Regions from separate parts of the Xenorhabdus siamensis genome, predicted to be linked through region 1. Evidence: predicted binding sites of a transcription regulator. Region 1 holds the regulator's gene; the other holds the start of a gene.
What was found. The regulator ArgR, encoded in region 1, controls arginine synthesis, uptake and breakdown. The targets are predictions, from matches to a motif close to ANTGAATAAAAATACANT.

Region 1 (8,840 bases):
CCCTTCGTTAATTGAGTACATATTACCTTTTTCCGGGAACTGGACTTTCTCATGGGTCAGACAGAATACACCAAGAGAAGGATCGTAAGTGAAAGTATGAACACCACAGCCCGTAGTGTAAACCAACATGGTGGACGAACCGTAAACCACATAACCCGCTGCAACCTGACGATGACCCGGTTGCAGGAAGTCTTCTTCGGTAACAGGTTGCCCAACTGGCGTAATTCGATGGTAAATGGAGAAAATAGTCCCAACGGAAACGTTTACATCAATATTTGAAGAACCATCCAGTGGATCCATCAAAACAACATACTTCGCATTTTCTGCCCGGTCACCATCAAAGATGACGATCTCGTCTTCTTCTTCGGAAGCAATACCCGCTACTTCACCGCGTGCTTTCAATGCTGCTTTGAGTTTTTCATTGGCATACAAGTCCAGTTTCATCTGAACTTCACCCTGAACATTAGAAACACCGCTGGTGCCTAAAATATCTACCAGGCCAGCTTTATTAATGTCCCGATGAATAATTTTGGCACCTAATTTAATGGCAGAAAGTAGTGCGGTCAGTTCACCTGTAGCATGAGGAAAGTCGTGCTGTTTCTCGACGATGAATTCGCCTAATGTTTTCATGACGAAGGCCCTGATTTGGTTATGGTTTTAAAATCGTGCTGTATATTTTGGTAACACTTAAGTGCGGGCAGTTTAGCTAAAGAATAAAATGATTGATAGGCTATTGCATTTCTAATCTGTGATTTGATGGTTAGAATAGTGATACACTTCATGATATCGGATAGAAATAAATGCGTATTCATATTCTTGGCATCTGCGGTACTTTCATGGGAGGGCTGGCGATACTTGCTCGTTCATTAGGTCACGAAGTTACCGGCTCTGACGCCAATGTGTATCCTCCTATGAGTACTCTGTTAAAAAATCAGGGTATTGAACTGATCCAAGGATACGATCCTTCACAACTCGATCCTGTGCCAGATATGGTGATCATTGGTAACGCTATGACACGTGGTAATCCTTGTGTTGAGGCGGTGCTGGATCGCGGTATTCCTTATACATCCGGCCCACAGTGGTTACATGATTATGTTTTACCAGAGCGTTGGGTTTTGGCTGTTGCAGGAACACATGGTAAAACAACAACTGCGGGTATGCTGACGTGGATCCTGGAAGCTTGTGGCTATAAACCGGGATTTCTTATCGGTGGTGTGCCGGGCAATTTTAATGTTTCAGCACAGATTGGTGAAAGCCCATTTTTCGTGATTGAAGCGGATGAATACGATAGTGCTTTCTTTGATAAACGTTCGAAATTTGTTCATTATAGTCCTCGTACGCTCATCATAAATAATCTTGAATTCGATCATGCTGATATTTTCGAAAATCTGGCTGCCATCCAAAAGCAATTTCACCATCTTGTCAGAATCGTACCGGGCATGGGTAAGATCCTTGTGCCCGATAATGACATAAATCTGAAACAAGTGCTTGGAATGGGGTGCTGGAGTGAGTTGGAACACCTAGGGGAAACAGGGGCCTGGCACGTCCAAAAAACCACTCAGGACAGCAGTACCTATCAAGTGTACCATCATGGTGAATTAGTTGGCGAAGTTAACTGGTCATTGGTGGGGGAACACAATATGCATAATGGCTTAATGGCTATTGCAGCAGCTCACCATGTAGGAATTCAGCCTGAGGATGCCTGTCAGGTATTAGGTGACTTTATCAATGCTCGTCGCCGACTGGAATTACTCGGCAAAGTGAATGATATCTCGGTTTATGATGATTTTGCCCATCATCCAACGGCCATTTTGGCGACACTGGAAGCTCTGAGAAGCAAAGCGGGCAGTATGGCGCGCATTTTTGCAGTACTGGAACCACGTTCGAATACCATGAAACTGGGTATAAGCAAAAATGATATTGCACCTTCTCTGGGCCGAGCGGATGAAGTTTTTCTGTTTCAGCCTGGTAATATCCAGTGGCAGGTTGCTGAAATTGTGGAACAATGTGTTCAACCTGCTCGCTGGAGTGCAGATATTGACACGTTGGTACGTATGATTGTGGAGGCAGCACAGCCAGGTGACCACATATTGATCATGAGTAATGGTGGTTTTGGTGGTATTCATGAGAAATTATTGGCGGCGTTGAATAAGAGAGCACACGCTGCTTAATTGATCACAAGCGTTAAATCAAGAGGATCGCGATGATCAAGCGATCCTCTTGCAAAATTTTCTCTGGAAAAATGGTATGCAGTGATACCGTGTTTTTACATGGTTTTGATGGACGATTGGTTTACAGTTTTTGCTCAAACAAGTTGAGGATAGCCTCATAAAGCTGTTTGGCTGTAATGGCTTGTGTTGGCGTAGAAAAAACAGTGTCATCTCCTGCAATACTGCCAAGGATCCCTTCTGCTTTTCCTAATGAATCCAATAAACGCGCGATCAACTGTGCCGCACCAGGACTGGTACGAATAACAACTACGGAATGATTATAATCAATATCTAATACCAGATTTTTCAATGGGCTGGTGGCAGTAGGCACACCTAATTCTGCTGGCAGACAGTAGACCATTTCCATTTTTGCATTACGGGTTCTGACAGCGCCAAATTTTGTCAGCATTCTGGAAACTTTAGATTGATTAATGTTTTCAAAACCTTCTTCTTGGAGTGCTGTAACTATCTCGCCTTGAGAACTGAATTTTTCTTCCTTTAATAATGCCTTGAAAGCTTTGATCAAATCTTCCTGTTTCGAAAGAATTCGCATATTTCACCATCGTTGAATCCACTATGAAGCCAATATTCTGCAAAAAAGTGAATTTTTATGCAAGGAAGAGAAGAAAAACCCAATATAGAGAGCATAATTACATTATTGAGCTCAGTAAATTTATTGTTAATAAAATTGCATTATTCAGGGAAAAGGAGAAGGACAAGTTAATCAACAGAGCAATTAATAAGATAACAGGAATAATTCCTAAAAAAGTGCCCATTATCTCATTAACAGATAAGCATTTTGTCTAAAATAAAAAACTTTAGTGTTCCATCATTGGGCTATTAGGTAGATAATCTGTCTGTTAACAGATTGTTTTTAATACGTAGTGATGAATAAGGCTGAGAGCGTATCCCATATTTATACTTTGTATGGGAAATATAGAGTCTCTTAACCAGACAGGTTTAAGTTTTTTACAGCATTTATTTAAAGGAGTATCAGGATGAAAGTTGCAGTTCTCGGTGCAGCCGGTGGTATTGGTCAGGCACTTGCCCTTCTACTCAAGACCCAGCTTCCTTCAGGTTCAGAACTTTCCTTGTATGACATTGCTCCGGTGACCCCAGGTGTGGCTGCCGATCTGAGCCATATCCCAACAACTGTGAAGGTCACTGGTTTTGCTGGTGAAGATGCAACTCCTGCATTGGTAGGGGCGGAAGTTGTATTGATTTCTGCAGGTGTAGCCCGTAAACCTGGTATGGATCGTTCAGATCTGTTCAATATTAATGCAGGGATTATCCGTAATTTGGTTCAACAGATTGCTAAAATATGTCCAAAAGCATTAATCGGAATTATTACTAACCCTGTTAACACCACTGTGGCAATCGCTGCCGAAGTTCTGAAAAAAGAGGGCGTTTACGACAAAAATCGTCTGTTTGGTGTAACTACTCTGGATATTATCCGTTCTAATACGTTTGTGGCAGAACTGAAAGATAAGAAACCAGAAGAGCTGAATGTTCCTGTTATCGGTGGTCACTCCGGCGTAACTATTCTGCCATTATTGTCTCAGATCCAGGATGTCAGTTTCACTGATGAAGAAGTAGAAGCGTTGACGAAACGTATTCAGAACGCAGGTACTGAAGTTGTTGAAGCAAAAGCAGGTGGTGGATCTGCAACTTTGTCTATGGGCCAAGCAGCAGCACGTCTGGGTCTTTCTTTGATCCGTGGTTTGCAGGGTGAAAGCAATGTTATCGAATGCAGCTACGTAGAAGGTGACGGCAAATACGCTCGTTTCTTCGCACAACCTGTTCGTTTGGGCAAAAATGGTATTGAAGAACGTTTAGACATTGGCCAATTGAGTGAGTTTGAACAGAAAGCATTGGATAATATGCTGGATGTTCTGAAAAAAGATATTGAATTAGGCGAAAGATTTATTAATGGTTAATTTAATTATTAATCTATTATTATACGAATTAATTTAAATATATTAGATAACGGAAACCGCTAGTTTAAAAAAGCTAGCGGTTTTTCTTTCAATAATTATATTGGTAGCTAATTATTCTTTTTTCTCTCTTACTTTCCTTTCTAATAATTCTCCAGTATGGGGATTGAAATAACGGCTTGGCCATATTTCAGACGGATGAATACCTAAGTAGTTTGCTATTATCCATTCTCCCTTGGGCCACGAGCGAGAAAGAGTATTCGCCAAAGTTGATGAGCTTAGTCCTGATTCACGAGAAACAGCGGCCAGAGTTGTTCCACGTTTACGTAAAGCAGCAATAATATCAGCAGGATGCCAATCCGATTTCATAGAAATCATTTTTTTAATCCTTTCCTATTAAATTTAGAGCCACATTAGTGGTATAACTAAAGCGTTAGAGTGAAATTAATAACGAACATGGATCTGTTATTAAGAAAATAAAATAACATTATTTTTTCTAAAAATGTTTTTAATTTTTTCTTAATAACTTCTTTTTTGAACTTGGTTACAAAAATAGAGAAACATTATGAAAAAAGAGTGGTATACGGCAATGGAGTTGACCGGTGTAGGTGAGTTACCTAGATCACCACAAGGAGTGAATGCCAGAGCCAAACGTGAAGAGTGGTTGAGACAAAAACGAACAGGTGTTCAGGGAAGGGCAATTGAATATCACTATTCATGTTTTCCTGAATCAACATTGGCAGCTCTGGAACTTAATGAAATATCACCTGAATATCAGGTTCAGAAACAGGACCCACTATCCATTTGGGTAAGTGCGTTTAATCTACTCACGGATGAAGAAAAGGAGATAATTACAGAAGTGATACTACGAGATGGAATAAGAAGTTTTTTGGAAAAAATCGTAGCTACCTGAGGCAGCTTTTGAAAAGCTAAATGTTCAAAATTTGGCTTCCTCTTTACTGCTCCGGTACAAAGCGAGGAGAGAGAGATGAAAAAAGAATGGTATTCTGCAAAGGAACTCATTGGCCTCGCTGGTCTGCCATCGTCTCCCCAGGGAGTAAACCTGATGGCAAGACGTGAAGGCTGGGAACAACGCCGTAAGCGTGGAGTGCAGGGAAAAGCCCTCGAATATCATATCAATAGCTTGCCCGAAGATGTTTTGAATGTACTGACCGTCAGTGAGAACTCGGTTGAGTATTATCGGAACAAACGACAGGATCCATTTATGATTTGGGTGGAAGCTTACTATCAATTGACCAAGCCAGAAAGGGAGCGGATGGTTAAGTTCATTTTACGTAAAGGACTTGCCAGCATTGTACAGTATATAGGAATTCAAGAGGTTGAAAATAAAGGAGTATCCCAGACTGAATAGTCTGGGATACTTACTACCCAAGGTATACTATACTACTGGGCCTGGCTCAGGAAAGTCGTTGTACAGCGATGTGGGCTAATCCCACTAGGGCCGCTTTGTATGGAGAATCATCAAGTCCTTGTAACGCTGAGATTGCTTTATCTGCTTCTTCCTCCGCCCGTTGGCGGGTGTAATCAAGTGAACCACACTGTTTCATCGTTGTAAGCACAGTATCCAGCAAATGGCGGCCATTGCCTTTCTCGATAGCTTCGCGGATCAGTGCTGACTGTTCCGGCGTTCCATGATTCATTGCATGTAAAAGTGGGAGGGTCGGTTTACCTTCGTTTAAATCATCTCCAGTGTTTTTCCCAAGTGTATTATCATCGGAATCGTAGTCTAACAGGTCATCAATCAATTGAAATGCAGTACCAAGATAGCGACCATAATCACGTAGTGCTTCTTCTTGCTCCTGAGTTGCACCAGACAAAATAGCAGCAGAATGCGCGGCTACTTCAAACAAGCGTGCAGTTTTACTGTAAATTACGCACATGTAGTCATCTTCTGAAATGTTCGGATCATTACAGTTCATCAACTGCATCACTTCACCTTCAGCGATAACATTCGTGGCGTCAGACATCAATTTCAGCACTCGCATAGAATTGAGGTCTGTCATCATCTGAAACGAGCGAGTATAGATAAAATCGCCAACCAGAACGCTGGCTGCATTGCCATACATAGCATTGGCAGTTGCTTTACCGCGGCGCATATCGGACTCATCTACGACGTCATCATGGAGTAGGGTTGCTGTATGGATAAATTCAATCAGGGCAGCAATTTTGATATGTTTCTTTCCCTCATAATGCAGTGCCTTACCAGCCAACACTGCGATCATTGGGCGAATACGTTTACCACCGCCGCTGATAATGTAATAGCCAAGCTGGTTGATTAGCGCTACATCAGAATTTAATTGGTTAAGAATTGTTTCATTAACCGCTGCCATATCATCAGCTGTAAGTTTAATTATAGATTCTAAGTTCATGTTTTGGCTTCGGACTCTGATTCAGAGCTATGCTCATTAATTAGTGTATCAATAGATATCGCGATATGTTGATTGTACTTGAAAAACCGTTCAAATAAATGACAATCGAAAAACTCGGCTTTTTTCTCCTCTGTTCTAGATAGTGTCGTCATAAATAAATTCATGTAATAATCACCCTATATTACATGAATGGATGACTTAACCATGAGCACACCCGCACACCGCCGTCACGATATTTCCGATCATATTTGGAGTTTGCTTGAACCTCACCTACCGGGGCGTAAGGGGGCCTGGGGGCGTGTTGCTTATGATAATCGATTATTTATTAATGCCGTGTTCTGGATTTTACGGACAGGCGCACCCTGGCGAGATTTACCGCCCGATTATGGCGACTGGAAAAATACGCATCGCCGTTTTTGTCGGTGGCGGGACAAAGGCGTATGGGAAGGACTGCTTGAAGAACTCATCTTTGAACCCGATTTCGAATGGCTGATGATTGACGCCAGTCATATTAAGGTTCATCCCCATGCCGCAGGAGCGGCAGGAGGCAATCAGGATATGGGGCGCACAAAAGGGGGCTCAATACAAAGATACATCTGGCCGTGGATGCGCATGGTATGCCGATCAGAGCGCTTATTACAAGCGGTCCCACAGCGGATTGCTCACAAGCTGAGGCCTTGATTGACGGAATAGAGGCAGAACATTTATTAGCGGATCGGGGCTATGACAGTAATACCGTTGTTGAACAAGCAAAAAAACAAGGCATGGCAGCGCAAATTCCCGGCCGAAAAAATCGCAAAGTGAAACGAGAATATGATCGAGACCTCTATCGACTCAGGCATTTAGTTGAAAATGCGTTTCTTCATCTTAAACGCTGGCGTGGCATAGCAACCCGCTATGCCAAAAATAGTGCATCGTTTCTTGCCGCGGTCCAAATCCGTTGCCTTGCTCTTTGGTTAAGTATCTCATGACGACACTATCTAATTCTGCTCTTGTCTTCCAAGTGGTTTTTGCGTAGAATTCGCGCCCTATTGTGAATATTTTATAGCGCGCTCTGGAAAGAATTTTAGGGAGTGCGCGGAAAGCGGAGTTAATATGTACGCGGTTTTCCAAAGTGGTGGTAAACAACACCGAGTAAGCGAAGGTCAAACTATTCGCTTGGAAAAGCTGGACATCGCAACAGGTGAAACTGTTGAGTTTGACCAGGTTCTGATGGTCGCTAATGGTGAAGACATCAAAATCGGCGCTCCAGTAGTTGAAGGCGTTAAAGTTAAAGCTGAAGTTGTTGCGCACGGTCGTGGTGAGAAAGTTAAAATCGTTAAGTTTCGTCGTCGTAAACACAGCCGTAAGCAGCAGGGCCACCGTCAGTGGTTCACTGATGTTAAAATCACTGGCATCGCTTAAGATATTAGGAGAGCAGATTAATGGCACACAAAAAGGCTGGCGGCTCGACTCGTAACGGTCGCGATTCTGAAAGCAAACGTCTGGGTGTAAAACGTTTTGGTGGTGAATCTGTTTTGGCAGGTAGCATCATCGTTCGTCAACGTGGTACTAAATTCCACGCAGGTAACAATGTAGGTTGTGGTCGTGACCACACCCTGTTTGCATTAGCTGACGGAAAAGTTAAATTCGAAGTTAAAGGTCCAAAAAACCGTAAATTTATCAGCATTGTAGCTGAATAAGTTTTTTGAACTTCGATCGAATCGGAAGCCCTGCAATGTGTGTTGCGGGGCTTTTTATATTTTGGATTATGCCATCTCTGGGTACGATCTGCCATCCAGCTTTATAGTGGCTATCCTACGGAGAAAAGTGATGAAATTTGTAGATGAAGCCAGGATACTGGTTGTAGCGGGAGATGGTGGCAATGGCTGTGTCAGCTTCCGTCGTGAAAAATATATTCCAAAAGGTGGGCCGGACGGCGGTGACGGTGGTGATGGTGGTGATGTTTATCTACTGGCAGATGAAAACCTCAATACGCTAATCGACTACCGTTTTGAGAAGTCCTTCCGCGCTGAACGTGGGCAAAATGGGCAAAGCCGTGATTGTACCGGCAAGCGTGGTCAGGATATTACCATTAAAGTACCAGTAGGGACTCGTATCCGTGATATCGCGACAGGGGAAATTCTGGGCGATATGGTACGTCACGAGCAGCGTTTGATGGTTGCGAAAGGTGGCTTTCATGGTTTGGGTAACACCCGTTTTAAATCCTCTGTTAACCGCGCGCCTCGCCAGAGAACCATGGGAACGCCGGGAGAAAGTCGTGAGCTTCTGTTGGAGCTGATGTTACTGGCTGACGTAGGGATGTT
Region 2 (8,840 bases), on a different contig from region 1:
TAGAGACATTATATGATTTTGTAGCAGAAAAAGGTCAGCAGGAACGAGAAACTCACGTTATTGTGGAACAGCGAGGTTCCAAAGAAGATAAAGAACTTGAACTAGAATTTCTTCGAATTTGTAATGGAGAAAATAAGTATCACAGGAATTTGCCTTTTAAGATTAGAATGGCAGCAAAAACAAGTAATTCTTCTGGTTTACAACTTGCTGATCTGGTTGCTAGACCTATTGGTAGACATATTTTGAAACCAGAGCAGGCTAATCAAGCATTTGCTATATTGGAGAAGAAATTTTTTTGTGAAGGAGGGAGAAACAAGGTGGGGGAGGGTTATCAGCAGTGGGGATTAAAAGTTTTTCCTTAGTTCCAAATAGCGAAAAACCCCGATGTACTCACCGAGGTTATAACGCCGACCGGGCACTCCCAATCCATTTATGGTAACAATTGTTGCCACTTTTTGATGTAAAGTCAAGTAAGCTACTTGATAGAAAAGGTTGTTGATTTACCACCTTTAATCCGCGTTCAAACAAAAATGCTCCACAATCTGAGAAATCAATTTTTTCGTCGGTTCAATCATCGATACGTCTAAATATTCATCAGGCTGATGAGCCTGTTTAATTGAGCCCGGTCCCAAAACCAATGTTGGGCATAATTCTTGAATAAAAGGGGCTTCGGTACAGTAATTGACAGTTTCTGCTTTTGTTCCCAACAGTTTTTCGATGACATCCACCAGCTTGTGATTAGTCGGACACTCATAACCCGGAATGGGAGGATGAAGCGCTGTAACATTTAGGCGTCCCGGCCAGCGTTGTTTGACAGGCTCCAGTACCTCATTGAGTGCTTCATTTAAATCCTGCAAAGTGAGTCCGGGGAGCGGGCGGATATCCATATGCAGTTCGCAACAGGCACAGATACGGTTTACCGCATCTCCACCGTGGATATGACCAAAATTCATCGTGGGATAGGGAATAGCGAAAGCCGGATTGTGGTAACGTTCTTGCAATGTATTGCGTAATTTCATCAACTGAGTGATGGATTCGTGCATCAAGTCAATGGCATTGACGCCTTGGGCAGGATCGCTGGAGTGTCCGGATTTACCTTCAATGCGGATAGCGTGGGCAACATGCCCTTTGTGGGCGCGGATAGGTTGTAATGACGTAGGTTCGCCAATGATGGCAAAATCAGGCCGGAGAGTAGAATTGGCCGCAAAATAGCGAGCTCCCGCCATTGATGTTTCCTCATCTGCGGTAGCCAGAATATAAAGAGGAGAAGACAGTTTGCTGGTATCGATATTCCGCAATGCATCAATAATAAAGGCAAAGAAGCCTTTCATATCAGCAGTGCCCAGTCCATATAATTTTCCGTCACGTTCGATCAGTGTGAATGGATCTTGAGTCCAGCGCCCGTCGTCAAATGGTACGGTATCTGTATGACCACATAATAGTAAACCTCTGGAACCGCTTCCCAACGTTGCTAGCATATTGAATTTACGGTGGGTTTCCGGAACAGGTTGGATCTCAATTTCAAAACCAATCTCTTTCAGCCAACCAGCCAGTAGATTGATAACCACTTCATTGCTTTGATCCAATTCCTCATCTACTGCACTGATAGAAGGTGCAGCAATAAGCTGGTGATATAACTCAATAAATGTTGGTAATTTAATATTCACTGTTGACAGCCCTTATTCAAGATAGTATCAATATTAATGCAATATTATTGAATATAAATTCAATTGTATATTTGGGTTACTACATTGGGTTAATACATACATCGGGTTAATACAAGGTGAATAAATCCCATGCTTAATACGCTGATAGTTGGTGCCAGTGGTTATACCGGAGCAGAGTTAGCAGCATATCTGCAACGACATCCTCATGTCCATCTTTCCGGTCTGATGGTTTCTTCTCAAAGTACTGATGCAGGGAAATGTTTTTCAGAGCTTTATCCACAATATAAAGGGTTTCTGGATTTGCCCTTACAGCCAATGGTGGATGTTGCCGAAGCTGCGGATGGTATTGATGTCGTTTTTCTTGCTACGGCTCATGAAGTCAGCCATGACATTGCACCGATGTTTTTGCAGGCGGGTTGTATCGTATTTGATTTATCTGGTGCTTATCGCGTACAAAATACGCACTTTTATTCAAAATACTATGGATTTGAGCATAAAAATACAAACTGGCTTGAGCAGGCGGTATATGGATTGGTGGAATGGCAGGCGGAAGCAATCAAGACTGCCCGGCTTATCGCGGTTCCAGGCTGTTATCCCACGGTTTCACAGCTTTCGCTGAAACCTTTGTTGGAAGAAGGTTTGCTGGATACAGAACAGTGGCCTGTGATTAATGCTGTCAGTGGTGTAAGTGGTGCTGGGCGTAAGGCTTCATTGAATAACAGTTTCTGTGAAGTTAGTTTGCAGCCTTATGGGGTTTTTAATCACCGTCATCAACCTGAAATCGCGGCACATTTAGGTACAGAGGTAATCTTCACACCCCATTTAGGCAATTTTGCGCGGGGGATCCTTGCCACAATTGCCTGTAAGCTGAAATCAGGCGTGACAGAGCAACAAATCTGGCAGGCATATCGGCAGGCTTATCACAATAAGCCACTGATCCGGTTATATGAAAAAGGCCTCCCTGCGTTGAAGGCCGTTGTCGGATTGCCATTCTGTGATATTGGTTTTGCTGTACAAGGGCAGCATCTGATCATTGTCGGGGCTGAGGACAATTTGCTGAAAGGTGCAGCAGCACAGGCTGTTCAGTGTATGAATATCCGGTTCGGATTCGAAGAAACTCAAGCATTGCTTTAATTCAACAATCTCATTTTATACCGACAGAGGATAAATCTGATGGAGCCGTTAGTTATCAAGTTGGGTGGTGTGTTATTAGATAGTCACGAAGCGCTGGTGCGGTTATTTTCTACATTACAGTCATATCGAAAAACGCATAAGCGCCCACTGGTAATTGTACACGGAGGGGGTTGCTTGGTTGATGACCTGATGCAGAAATTACAGCTACCGATTATGAAGAAACAAGGTCTGCGTGTAACGCCAGCAGATCAGATCGACATTATTACTGGAACACTGGCAGGTACAGCCAATAAAACTTTGCTTGCCTGGGCGACAAAGTACCGTTTGCCTGCCGTTGGTTTGTGTTTAGGGGATGGCGGTGTTGTGAAAGTTTCTCAGCTTGATGAGGAGCTTGGTCACACTGGCAAGGCTTATCCCGGTAATCCGGATTTACTGAAACTTTTACTGGATCTCGGTTATATCCCCATTATCAGTTCTATTGGTATTACTGAAAATGGCGAGTTAATGAATGTCAATGCAGATCAGGCTGCTACAGCTATTGCGCAGGTGTTGCATGCAGATCTGGTTTTATTGTCGGATGTCAGTGGCATTCTGGATGGAAAGGGTCAAAGAATTGCTGAAGTGACGGAAGGAAAAATAAAGCAGCTTATTGAGCAAGGAGTCATTACCGACGGCATGATTGTGAAAGTTCATGCAGCATTGGAAGCCGCAAAAACATTAGGGCACCCGGTAGATATTGCGAGTTGGCGTTATGCTGACCAACTGATTGCGCTATTTAATGGTATACCCGTTGGCACTCGTATTCTGGCATAACAAGATAGAACAGATTTGGTTTAGCGTTTAGCTGAGATGAATAAAAAAGTAAAAGGCTATCTCTATGACAATTACCTCAACGAAAAGCAGTATTAAAAAAATTGTTCTGGCATATTCTGGCGGTTTGGATACCTCTGCCATCATTCCATGGTTAAAAGAAAACTATGGCAATTGTGAAGTTATCGCATTTGTTGCGGATGTTGGTCAGAGTCGTGAAGACTTGGATGGTATAGAACAAAAAGCGTTACTTTCTGGCGCTTCAGAATGTCATATCGTCGATCTACGTGAAGAATTTATCAAGGATTATGTTTATCCGGTGCTGAAAACGGGGGCATTGTACGAAGGCAGTTATTTGCTCGGTACTTCAATGGCACGTCCTATCATTGCTAAAGCACAAGTTGAATTAGCACTGAAAGTGGGAGCTGATGCTCTTGCTCATGGTGCAACAGGTAAAGGTAATGATCAGGTTCGTTTTGAGAGTACTTATACCGCGTTGGCTCCACACCTGAAAGTAGTTGCCCCATGGCGGGAATGGGATTTGCGTTCCCGTGAAGCTTTACTGGATTATCTAAAAGTTCGTGATATTCCCACAACCGCAACGCTGGAAAAAATCTACAGTCGTGATGAAAACGCATGGCATATTTCGACCGAAGGTGGCGTATTGGAAAGCACGTGGAATGCGGCCAATAAAGATTGTTGGGCATGGACTGTGGATCCAGAAGATGCACCTGATGAACCGGAATATGTTTCTGTCACTGTTGAAAAAGGGGAAGTGGTTGGAGTAAATGGTAAGGCATTGTCGCCATATCAATGCCTTAATGAGTTGAATACACTGGGGGCAAAATACGGTATCGGCCGGATCGATATTGTGGAAAACCGTTTGGTGGGAATGAAATCCCGTGGTTGCTACGAAACTCCGGGAGGAACCATCATGATGGCTGCACTGCGTGGAATTGAACAGCTAGTGCTGGATCGCGATAGTTTCAAATGGCGCCAGCAATTGGGGCTTGAGATGTCTTATGTTGTCTATGATGGTCGTTGGTTTGTACCATTGCGCCAGTCTATTCAGGCTGCGGCGGAAACACTTGCTGAGAATGTCAGTGGTGAAGTGATCTTGAAACTGTATAAAGGACAGGTAACAGCAATACAGAAACAATCGTCTCATAGCCTCTATTCTGAAGAGTTCGCCACTTTCGGAGAAGATGAAGTTTATGATCATAGGCATGCGGAAGGATTTATTCGCCTCCATTCGCTTTCTTCCCGTATCCGTGCGTTGAACAGTAAAAAATAATTTCCGGGCAATCAAAGAAAAGAGGTACGCAATTATGGCACTTTGGGGTGGGCGTTTCAGTCAGGAAGCCGATCAGCGGTTCAAGCAATTTAATGATTCTCTGCGTTTTGACTATCGCTTGGCGGAGCAGGATATTATCGGCTCTGTTGCGTGGTCAAAGGCGTTGGTTACAGTCGGTGTTTTGACGCCAGAAGAACAACAAAAGCTGAATGCGGCGCTAAATGAGTTACTGGATGAAGTACGAGCCAACCCCAAGGCTATTTTGCAAAGTGATGCGGAGGATATTCATAGCTGGGTGGAAGGGCAACTAATTGCAAAAGTGGGGGATCTGGGCAAAAAACTGCATACAGGACGCAGCCGTAACGATCAGGTTGCTACAGATCTGAAACTATGGTGCAAGGATCAGATAGCGGATATTCATCAAGCGCTTCTAGAGTTACAACAAGCACTGGTGATTACCGCTGAAAATAATCAGGATGCAGTCATGCCGGGTTATACCCATTTGCAACGGGCGCAACCAGTTACTTTCGCACATTGGTGTCTTGCTTATGCAGAAATGCTTAGTCGTGATGAGACTCGTTTGCAAGATACTCTGAAACGGTTGGATGTCAGCCCATTGGGATGTGGTGCGCTGGCAGGAACGGCGTACGATATTGATCGGGAACAATTGGCGTCATGGCTTGGTTTTGCTTCTGCAACCCGTAATAGTTTGGATAGTGTTTCAGACCGTGACCATGTTCTGGAACTGCTATCCGATGCCAGTATCAGCATGATCCATCTTTCACGTTTTGCTGAAGACCTGATTTTCTTCAACAGTGGAGAAGCTGGCTTTATAGAATTATCGGATCGGGTAACTTCTGGCTCATCCCTGATGCCCCAAAAGAAAAATCCTGATGCCCTGGAATTGATCCGTGGTAAATGTGGTCGGGTACAAGGTGCATTAACAAGTATGATGATGACGCTGAAAGGTCTTCCCCTTGCTTATAACAAAGACATGCAGGAAGACAAAGAGGGCCTGTTTGATGCATTAGATACATGGCGGGATTGCCTGCATATGGCAGTGTTAGTATTGGATGGTATCCAGATAAAGCGTGATCGCTGCAAGGAAGCTGCACAACAGGGCTATGCCAATGCTACTGAACTGGCAGATTATCTGGTGGCAAAAGGTGTTCCGTTTCGTGAAGCGCATCACATTGTTGGTGAGGCAGTGATTGTTGCGATAAAGAAAGGTAAGGCGTTAGAAGAACTGTCATTATCTGAACTGCAACAATTTAGTGAAACTATTTCGACAGATGTATATGACATTTTATCGTTACAGTCTTGTCTGGATAAACGTCTGGCAAAAGGTGGCGTAGCACAGAAACAGGTGAAATTGGCTATTGCTGAGGCGAAGCAGAGGTTACATATCAATTAATTTTCTCTGACTGAACAGCCTGTTTATTATGACAGGCTGGTTTGCCACTCTGTTGTAATAACTTTTGTTTTTTTAATTTTTCAATAAAAAACACCAGAGTTCACAAGCATTTGATAGTTCTATTACCTCGTGCATATAATGTCTTACTAAACAATTCTATCATTGATATAAGACAATGAGGTTGGGAATGAATATCCGCGATCTGGAATATCTTGTGGCTCTTGCTGAGTGTCGGCATTTCCGGCGAGCCGCTGATTCTTGCCATGTTAGTCAACCAACACTCAGTGGACAGATACGTAAACTGGAAGATGAATTGGGTGTGATGCTGCTGGAACGCACAAGCCGTAAGGTCCTGTTTACACAACAAGGAATGTTGCTGGTGGAGCAAGCCAAGACGGTATTACGGGAAGTAAAAGTCTTACAGGAAATGGCTGCCCTACAAGGTGAAAGCATGTCCGGGCCACTGCATATCGGTCTTATTCCTACAATCGGCCCTTATCTTCTGCCACTGATTATTCCTGAGTTGCATAAATTGTTTCCCAAACTGGAAATGTATCTGCATGAAGCTCAAACTCAGAATTTGTTGGCACAACTTGATAGTGGAAAACTTGACTGTGCTATTTTGGCTTCGTTGAGAGAAACAGAAGCATTCATCGAATTGCCCCTTTTTGAGGAATCAATGAAACTTGCAGTCTATGAAGAGCACAAATGGGCGAACCGGACTGAGATCAAAATGGGAGATCTTGCAGGGGAAAAATTATTGATGCTGGAAGATGGTCACTGCCTGCGTGACCAAGCAATGGGGTTTTGCTTTCAGGCTGGAGCTAAAGAAGATACTCATTTCAGGGCAACCAGTTTGGAAACCTTGCGTAATATGGTTGCGGCGGGGAGTGGCATCACTTTATTACCGGCTCTGTCTGTTCCTAAAGAGAGAAAACGGGATGGTATTTGTTATCTGGAATGCCATAAACCCGTGCCAGAGCGTTCTATCATTTTGGTTTATCGTCCCGGCTCACCTCTGCGTGGTCGCTATGAGCAATTGGCAGAGGCGATTCGTGTCAGAATGGGAAATTATTTTGGAGTCAACGGAACAGCATCAAAATAATCGATTTAGCCCGTTGAGAGCGGCAACACGGTATGCTTCAGCCATAGTGGGATAGTTGAAGGTAGTATTAACGAAATATTCGATATTATTGCCTTCACCTTTTTGTTCCATAATTGCTTGACCAATATGAATAATCTCTGCGGCCCTTTCGCCAAAACAGTGAATACCTAGTATCTGTTTTGTCTCGCGGTGGAATAGTATCTTGATACTCCCTACATTCATTCCTGCAATCTGCGCTCTGGCCAAGTGTTTGAATTGGGCTCGTCCGACTTCATATGGAATTTTCATCGCCGTCAATTGCTGCTCAGTTTTACCCACCGAACTAATTTCCGGTATGGTGTAGATGCCTGTTGGGATATCTTCCACCAGATGCATTTCAGCATCTCCGGTCATGATGGCTTTTGCTGCAATGCGTCCTTGATCGTAGGCAGCGGAAGCGAGACTTGGGTAACCAATCACGTCACCAACCGCATAAATATTTTCATTGCTGGTTTGGTAGACTCGGTTCACTTTCAATAAACCACGGTTATCTGTTTTCAGCCCGACATTTTCCAATCCGAGTTTGTCTGTATTACCTGTTCGGCCATTGGCGTACAGTAAACAGTCTGCTTTAACTTTTTTGCCTGATTTCAGATGGATAATCACGCCATCATCAAGGCCTTCGATTTTTTCATATTCTTCATTATGACGGATGACAATACCGCTATTCCAGAAATGGTAAGACAAAGCGTCAGACATCTCTTGATCGAGAAATGACAGCAGATAATCACGGGTGTTGATCAAATCTACCTTAACGCCTAATCCACGGAAGATAGAAGCATATTCACAGCCAATCACTCCTGCACCATAAATAATAACGTGGCGCGGTTCATGTTCCAGTTGCAGAATAGTATCGCTGTTATAAATACGAGAGTGAGTAAAATCGACATCGGGTGGGCAGTAAGGTCGGGAACCTGTGGCAATAATTATTTTGTCTGCGCTTAGTATGTCAACACTATCATCGGCATAACGTACACTGACATGGTGTTCATCAATGAAAGTTGCTTCACCAGCAAACATCCGGCACCGATTGCGTTCATAAAACCCTTGCCGCATTTTAGTCTGCTGATTAATGACAACTTCTGCATGACGTAAAATTTCTGAAAATGAGGAGCGGAGAATGCGGGAATTATCACTATAGAGGGGGTTTTGATTAAATTCGATAATACGACTGACAGCATGACGTAAGGCTTTTGATGGGATAGTGCCCCAATGGGTACAGCCACCGCCGATATTATTGTAACGTTCTATAACTGCAACGTTTTTTCTTTGTTTTGCCAACCCCATTGCTGCCCCTTCTCCACCGGGTCCGGAGCCAATTACAATGGCATCAAAATGAGTATATTGCATAGAGGAAAGACCTGTTTTTACACAAAA

Region 2: the regulator ArgR is predicted to act here: its motif matches at 1,714-1,731, upstream of argC (N-acetyl-gamma-glutamyl-phosphate reductase).

Annotation. Positions count from the first base shown of each region.
Region 1 is NZ_JBBMXE010000014.1:339,591-348,430, reverse strand. It holds gene fbp (class 1 fructose-bisphosphatase) at 1-630, opposite strand, end outside; gene mpl (UDP-N-acetylmuramate:L-alanyl-gamma-D-glutamyl-meso-diaminopimelate ligase) at 801-2,171, shown strand; gene argR (transcriptional regulator ArgR) at 2,293-2,763, opposite strand; gene mdh (malate dehydrogenase) at 3,209-4,147, shown strand; gene AAC852_RS15600 (helix-turn-helix domain-containing protein) at 4,259-4,522, opposite strand; gene AAC852_RS15595 (DNA-binding protein) at 4,710-5,057, shown strand; gene AAC852_RS15590 (DNA-binding protein) at 5,133-5,516, shown strand; gene ispB (octaprenyl diphosphate synthase) at 5,563-6,534, opposite strand; one part of gene AAC852_RS15580 (IS5 family transposase) at 6,739-7,114, shown strand; one part of gene AAC852_RS15580 (IS5 family transposase) at 7,114-7,505, shown strand; gene rplU (50S ribosomal protein L21) at 7,630-7,938, shown strand; gene rpmA (50S ribosomal protein L27) at 7,959-8,216, shown strand; gene cgtA (Obg family GTPase CgtA) at 8,347-8,840, shown strand, end outside.
Region 2 is NZ_JBBMXE010000012.1:227,642-236,481, reverse strand. It holds gene AAC852_RS13345 (DUF3800 domain-containing protein) at 1-362, shown strand, start outside; gene argE (acetylornithine deacetylase) at 510-1,667, opposite strand; gene argC (N-acetyl-gamma-glutamyl-phosphate reductase) at 1,797-2,801, shown strand; gene argB (acetylglutamate kinase) at 2,841-3,614, shown strand; gene AAC852_RS13325 (argininosuccinate synthase) at 3,679-4,905, shown strand; gene argH (argininosuccinate lyase) at 4,940-6,319, shown strand; gene oxyR (DNA-binding transcriptional regulator OxyR) at 6,507-7,424, shown strand; gene sthA (Si-specific NAD(P)(+) transhydrogenase) at 7,416-8,813, opposite strand.